Regions from separate parts of the Nonomuraea sp. B5E05 genome, predicted to be linked through region 1. Evidence: riboswitches for the same ligand, from Rfam matches in the RefSeq annotation. Region 1 holds a riboswitch; the other holds the start of a gene.
What was found. Region 1 has a riboswitch for glycine ahead of gcvP (aminomethyl-transferring glycine dehydrogenase). Riboswitches for the same ligand answer to the same signal wherever they lie in the genome.

Region 2: linked by a shared signal. The riboswitch ahead of gcvT (glycine cleavage system aminomethyltransferase GcvT) and the one ahead of gcvP (aminomethyl-transferring glycine dehydrogenase) in region 1 are both predicted to bind glycine.

The regions. Positions count from the first base shown of each region.
Region 1 is NZ_JBDPMJ010000020.1:158,416-161,615, forward strand. It holds gene gcvP (aminomethyl-transferring glycine dehydrogenase) at 1-1,420, opposite strand, end outside; glycine riboswitch at 1,600-1,698, opposite strand; gene ABGB01_RS32075 (MerR family transcriptional regulator) at 1,757-2,377, opposite strand; gene ABGB01_RS32080 (bifunctional nuclease family protein) at 2,525-2,995, opposite strand; gene ABGB01_RS32085 (MerR family transcriptional regulator) at 3,128-3,200, opposite strand, start outside.
Region 2 is NZ_JBDPMJ010000019.1:29,898-33,097, reverse strand. It holds gene ABGB01_RS30430 (3-oxoacyl-ACP reductase) at 1-277, shown strand, start outside; gene ABGB01_RS30425 (gamma-glutamyl-gamma-aminobutyrate hydrolase family protein) at 287-979, shown strand; glycine riboswitch at 1,033-1,130, shown strand; glycine riboswitch at 1,150-1,249, shown strand; gene gcvT (glycine cleavage system aminomethyltransferase GcvT) at 1,284-2,369, shown strand; gene gcvH (glycine cleavage system protein GcvH) at 2,366-2,755, shown strand; gene ABGB01_RS30410 (L-serine ammonia-lyase) at 2,828-3,200, shown strand, end outside.

The sequences.
Region 1 (3,200 bases):
TCGCGGTCTCGGAGCGGTGGTCGTGGAAGACCGGGTGGGTCAGGTAGGCGGACTCGCGCAGCAGCGAGGCGGGCAGCGCGTCTGCGGCGCCCTCGACGTCGGTGGAGGTGGTCGTGACTCCGAACGCGGCCTGCACCGTGGCCAGGTCGGCGGCTCCGGTCTTCTCGTCGCAGGCGATCGAGACGTGGTCGGCGTCCACCTGCCAGAGGTTGACGCCCCGCTCGGCGGCCGCGGCGACCACGGCGGACGCGCGCCCTGGCACGCGCACGAGCACGGTGTCGAAGAACTCCGCGTGCACGACCTCCACGCCCGCCCGGCGCAGCCCTTCGGCCAGGGCGGCGGCGTGGCGGTGCACCCGGTGGGCGATGCGGCGCAGGCCGTCCGGGCCGTGGTAGACGGCGTACATGCTCGCGATGACGGCGAGCAGGACCTGCGCGGTGCAGATGTTGCTGGTGGCTTTCTCGCGGCGGATGTGCTGCTCGCGGGTCTGCAGGGCCAGGCGGTAGGCGGGGTCGCCGTCGGCGTCGACGGAGACGCCGACCAGGCGGCCGGGCAGCTGCCGCTGCAGGCCCTCGCGTACGGACATGTAGGCGGCGTGCGGCCCGCCGAACCCGAAGGGCACCCCGAACCGCTGCGAGGAGCCCACGGCGATGTCGGCGCCCAGCTCGCCGGGGGCGGCCACGAGCGTCAGCGCCAGCAGGTCCGCGGCGGCCACGACGAGGGCGCCCGCCTCGTGCGCGGCGGCGGACACGGCGCGGAAGTCACGCAGCCGGCCGGACGCGCCGGGGTACTGCACGAGCACGCCGAAGCACTCGGGCAGCTCGCCGTCGAGGGAGTGCTCCACGAGCGTGATGCCGAGCGGCTCTGCCCTGGTGGCGAGGACGGCCTTGGTCTGGGGCAGCGCGTCGGCGTCGACCACGAACACGGCGCTCTTGGACTTGCCCGCCCGGCGGGCCAGCGTCATGGCCTCGGCCACGGCGGTCGCCTCGTCGAGGAGCGAGGCGCCCGACACCGGCAGGCCGGTGAGGTCGGAGACGACGGTCTGGAAGTTGAGCAGCGCCTCGAGGCGGCCCTGCGAGATCTCCGGCTGGTAGGGGGTGTAGGCGGTGTACCAGCCCGGGTTCTCCAGCAGGTTGCGGCGGATGACGGCGGGCGTGACCGTGTCGTGGTAGCCCAGCCCGATCATCGAGGTCAGCACCTGGTTGCGATCGGCCAGGGCGCGCAGCTCGGCGATGGCCTCGGCCTCGCCGGCGGGGGCGGGCAGCGTGAGCCGGTCCTTGGCCCTGATGGACTCGGGGACGGCGACGGCCACCAGGTCCGCCACGGACTCGAAGCCCACGGCCTCGAGCATGCGCTGCTGATCGGGCTCGGAGGGGCCGATGTGCCGGGACGAGAACGGCGGGGCGGACAGATCGGTCATGGAGATGCCTCCCGAGGCTGTGGAGACCGGCGCCAGGGCGCGGGCGTGTGCCGGATCTCCCCCTCTGTCAGCGCGGGCCCGGGACAAGCGCGGGGCCGCGACCTGAGAGCTTCACCCCCGGTGGGGCTTGCACCGTCGGTGAGGCGCGCCTGGCGGGTGCGCCTGCTTTCCAGAGTTGCCTCGCCCGAGCGGTACGGGATGCCTGAGAGATTCCGGGGAGGGTTGCTCCTTCGGCGCCCCGGAGCCCAGAGGCCCGGGGACTCTCCCGCACGGGGTCGTCGGCCTTGCTGCCCTCAGGTTACTACGCCCGATTCGTACGGCTGCCAGGAGCCGTACTCACCCCGTGCGGCGGGCGCGGCGCCTACGGGCGAGTTCGTCAGCGGGATGGTCGGCCGGGACGGTGTCCTCGACCGCCGCGCGTTCCCCCGGCAGCTCCGCGAGGGAGCCCTCGACCTCGCGCCAGACCCGGCCGAGCGCGATGCCGAACACGCCCTGCCCGCCCTGGAGCAGGTCGATCACCTCGTCGGCCGAGGTGCACTCGTAGACGCTGACGCCGTCGCTCATGAGCGTGATCTGCGCGAGGTCGGCGACCCCGCGGTCACGCAGATGTTGCACGGCCGTGCGGATCTGCTGCAACGACACCCCGGTGTCGAGGAGCCGCTTGACGACCTTGAGGACCAGGATGTCGCGGAAGCTGTAGAGACGCTGGGAGCCTGAGCCCTGCGCGGCTCTTATCGTGGGCTCGACGAGGCCCGTGCGCGCCCAGTAGTCGAGCTGCCGATAGGTGATGCCGGCCGCCGAGCATGCCGTCGGCCCGCGGTATCCGATGTCGCCCGGCAGCGCCGCGGGCTGTTCGTCGAAGAGCAGACCCTGCTCCCCGGCACGCTGCCGCGCGCTTTCGCGCCGCACCGGATCTTCCTGGCCGGCCGTCTTTCCCTCGCCGCTGCTGACCGCCACGCGGACCTCCGGCTTTCTCTCATCCCGCGGCCTGATCTGGGGGTACGTGAAGCGCGGCCACGGGTTTCACTTGCACCGTAGGACCGCGACCATGCTCAGTCAACGATCCGGCTCGGCGCGTCGTGAAGCGTAAATGCACTGAAATACCTACCCCGCCCGGCCGAAGTCCTCGGGAGTGATCGTGTCAAGAAACTCCCTGAACTTCTCCACCTCGTCTTCCTGGTCGTCCGGGATGATCACCCCGGCCTCCTGGACGACCTCTTCGCTGGCGAAGATGCGCGCCCCGGTGCGCAGGGCGAGCGCGATCGAGTCGGACGGCCGCGCGCTCACCTCCACGCCGTTGGAGAACACCAGGTCGGCGAAGAAGATGCCGTCACGCAGGGCGACGATGTTGACCGCCCGCAGGCCTACGCCCAGCGCGCTCAGCACGTCACGGAAGAGGTCGTGGGTGAGCGGCCGCGGCGGAGGCTCCTCTGCCTGGGCCAGGGCGATGGCCGTGGCTTCCGTCATGCCAATCCATATAGGAAGGAACCGCTCCCCGTGTGCCTCCTTCAGCAGGACGATCGGCTGATTTGTGGGCATTTCAACCCGAACGCCCACAACCTCCATCTGCAACACGGGCTGCTCCGTATTCCTGACCGGTGACCCGGCACAGCTATTTGGTCGTTGCTTCTGCTGACTGGCTTCTGCATTTCAACGTAACACCCGGCGGGCCTGGAATGTGCCCCCGCCTCCCAGCTCGCCGGGCTCTCAGCGCCCCAGCACGGACCGGACGCCCGTGCGCACAAGGGATGCGTGCAGGTCGAGCAGGAGCGCGGAAAGC
Region 2 (3,200 bases), on a different contig from region 1:
GTCGCGCGAGCTGGGCGTGCAGTTCGCCCGCGAGGGCATCCGGGTGAACGCGCTGTGTCCGGGGCCGGTGAACACGCCGCTGCTGCGGGAGTTGTTCGCGAAGGACCCCGAGCGGGCGCAGCGGCGTCTGGTGCACGTCCCGGTCGGGCGCTTCGCCGAGGCGTCGGAGATCGCGGCGGCGGTCGCGTTCCTGGCCAGCGACGACGCGTCGTTCATCACGGGCAGCGAGTTCCTGGTGGACGGCGGCATCTCCGGCGCCTACGTCACGCCGCTCTAGGAGGTCATCGTGCGACGTCCCGTCATCGGGGTCACTTGTTACGTGGAGCCGGCGACGTTCACGGTCTGGCAGGACATGCCGGTCGCGCTCCTGCCGTACATGTATGTCGAGCAGGTCGTCCGGGCCGGCGGCCAGCCGGTGGTGCTCCCGCCCGCGGGGGACGCCGCGCAGGTGGTGAGCCGCCTGGACGGGCTCGTCCTGGCCGGGGGCGGCGACATCGATCCGGCGAGGTACGGCGAGACGCCGGAGGAGCGTACCGGCTATATCCGCGAATTCCGTGACCAGGCCGAGTTCGCCGTGCTGGCCGCCGCCCTCGACGCCGGGCTGCCCTTCCTCGGCATCTGCCGGGGCCTCCAGGTGCTCAACGTCGCCCTCGGCGGCACCCTCCACCAGCACCTGCCCGACGTGGTCGGCCACACGGGTCACTCCCCCGCGCCCGGACGTTTCGGCCACCTCCCCATCACCCCCGTCCCCGGCACCCGGCTGGCCAAGGCGCTGGGCACGGCGCCCGTGACGGTGCCGCACTATCACCACCAGGCCGTCGACCGGCTCGCTCCCGGCCTCACCGTGACCGCGACCGCCGCCGACGGCACCGTGGAAGGGGTGGAGCTGGACTCGGGGCCGTTCAGCGTTGCGGCGCAGTGGCATCCGGAGGCGGCCGAGGACCACGCCCTCTTCGAGGCCCTGGTGACCGCCTGCTGACGGGCGAACGCGACAAGACCCCCAAATCACTACTAGGCTGGCGGGACACACCAGCAAACCGTGCGGGAGAGCACCCTGACAGCCGGTCAGGGTCCCTGAAGGAGCAAGCCCTCCCCGCGAACCTCTCAAGGCAAAGGACCGCACGGCTGACCAGGAGCATGTCTCCTCGGAAGGTGACCTCTGGAAAGCAGGCCCGCAGGGCCTCGCCGAAGGTGAAAGTCCGGCAAAACTCGGGCGAAGCTCTCAGGCATCGATGACAGAGGGGGAGGATGCTGGCATCCAATCCTGTCCTGAGGTGCGATAAATGTCCCGACCTACTCCGCTACGAGACGTGCACGAAAGCCTCGGCGCGACGCTGACCGACTTCGCGGGCTGGCTCATGCCACTCCGGTACGGGAGCGAGTCCGCGGAGCACAGGGCCGTCCGCGAGGCCGCCGGACTGTTCGACCTCTCGCACATGGGCGAGATCTTCGTGACCGGGCCGCAGGCCGCCGCCGCGCTGGACTACGCGCTGGTCGGCAACATGTCGGCCGTGACGCCCGGACGAGCGAGATACACCATGATCGTCAACGAGCGAGGCGGGGTGCTGGACGACCTCATCGTCTACCGGCTCGGGGACGAGGAGTTCATGGTCGTCGCGAACGCCTCGAACTACGAGAAGGTCGCCGGCGAGCTGGAGAACCGCTCCAAGGCGTACGACGCCGTGGTCGACGACCGTTCGCAGCAGTACGCGCTGATCGCCGTCCAGGGACCCCGCTCCCAGGAGATCCTCGCCACGCTCACCGACGCCGACCTGGCCGGGCTCAAGTACTACGCGGGCCTGCAAGGGCTGGTCGACGGGCGGCAGGCGCTCATCGCGCGCACCGGCTACACCGGCGAGGACGGGTTCGAGCTGTTCGTGGCCAACCAGGACGCGGTGCCGCTCTGGCACGCGCTCGTGGCCGCGGGCGAGCCGTACGGGCTCAAGCCCGCCGGACTGTCCAGCCGCGACACGCTCAGACTCGAAGCCGGCATGCCCCTGTACGGCAACGAGCTGAGCGCCGAGCTGACCCCGTTCGACGCGGGGCTGGGCAGGGTGGTGAAATTCGACAAGCCGGGCGACTTCGTCGGCAGGTCGGCGCTCGAGGCGGTCAAGGACGACCCGCCGCGGCGCCGTCTCGTCGGTCTGGTCGCCCGGGGCCGCCGGGTGCCGCGCCACGGCTACCCGGTCACCAAGGACGGCGCCGTCGTCGGCGAGGTCACCAGCGGTGCGCCCTCCCAGACCCTGGGCAAGCCCATCGCGCTGGCCTACGTGGACACCGGCGCCGACTCAGGCCTGGCTGTGGACATCCGGGGCAGCCATGAACCCATGGACCTGGCCGAGCTGCCCTTTTACAGGAGGAACAAGTGAGCAACATCCCTGACGACCTGAGCTACACCAAGGAACACGAGTGGGTTTCCGGGGTCGAGGACGGCCTCACCGTGACCGTCGGCATCACGGCCTACGCCGCCGACGCCCTTGGTGACGTCGTCTTCGTGCAGCTCCCCGAGATCGGGTCGATCACCGAGCCGGGCGACTCCGTCGGCGAGGTCGAGTCGACCAAGTCGGTCAGCGAGATCTACACGCCCGTCGGCGGCGAGATCGTCGAGATCAACCAGGCCATCGTGGACGACCCGAGCCTGGCCAACAGCGACCCGTACGGCGAGGGCTGGATGTTCCGGGTGCGCATGGAGGGCGACCCGGAGGACCTGCTCTCCGCCGAGGAGTACGCCGCGCTCACCTCGGGCGAGTCCTGACCCTGCCAGGTCTCATCGGCTGACGCCGGGGCCCGCGTCCGGGCCCCGGCACTCATGAAGGGCGCACCATCAATGGCGATCAGCGTCTTCGATCTCTTCAAGATCGGCATCGGGCCGTCGAGCTCCCACACGGGAGGCCCGATGGCCGCGGCCCACAAGTTCGCCCGCGGCCTGCACGAGGACGGCCTGCTGCCGCGCGTGGCCCGGGTGGAGGCCATCCTGTACGGCTCGCTCGGCCTGACCGGCAAGGGCCACGGCAGCGACAAGGCGGTCCTGCTGGGCCTGTCCGGCGAGAAGCCCGAACTGGTCGACGTGGACACCATCGAAGGGCGCCTGGCCGAGATGCGCGAGTCGGGCAGCGTCCGGCTGTACGGCACGCACGAGATCCCCTTCGTCGTCGGCCAGGACCTCGTCTTCGAACGCAAGATCTCGCTGCCCGAGCACC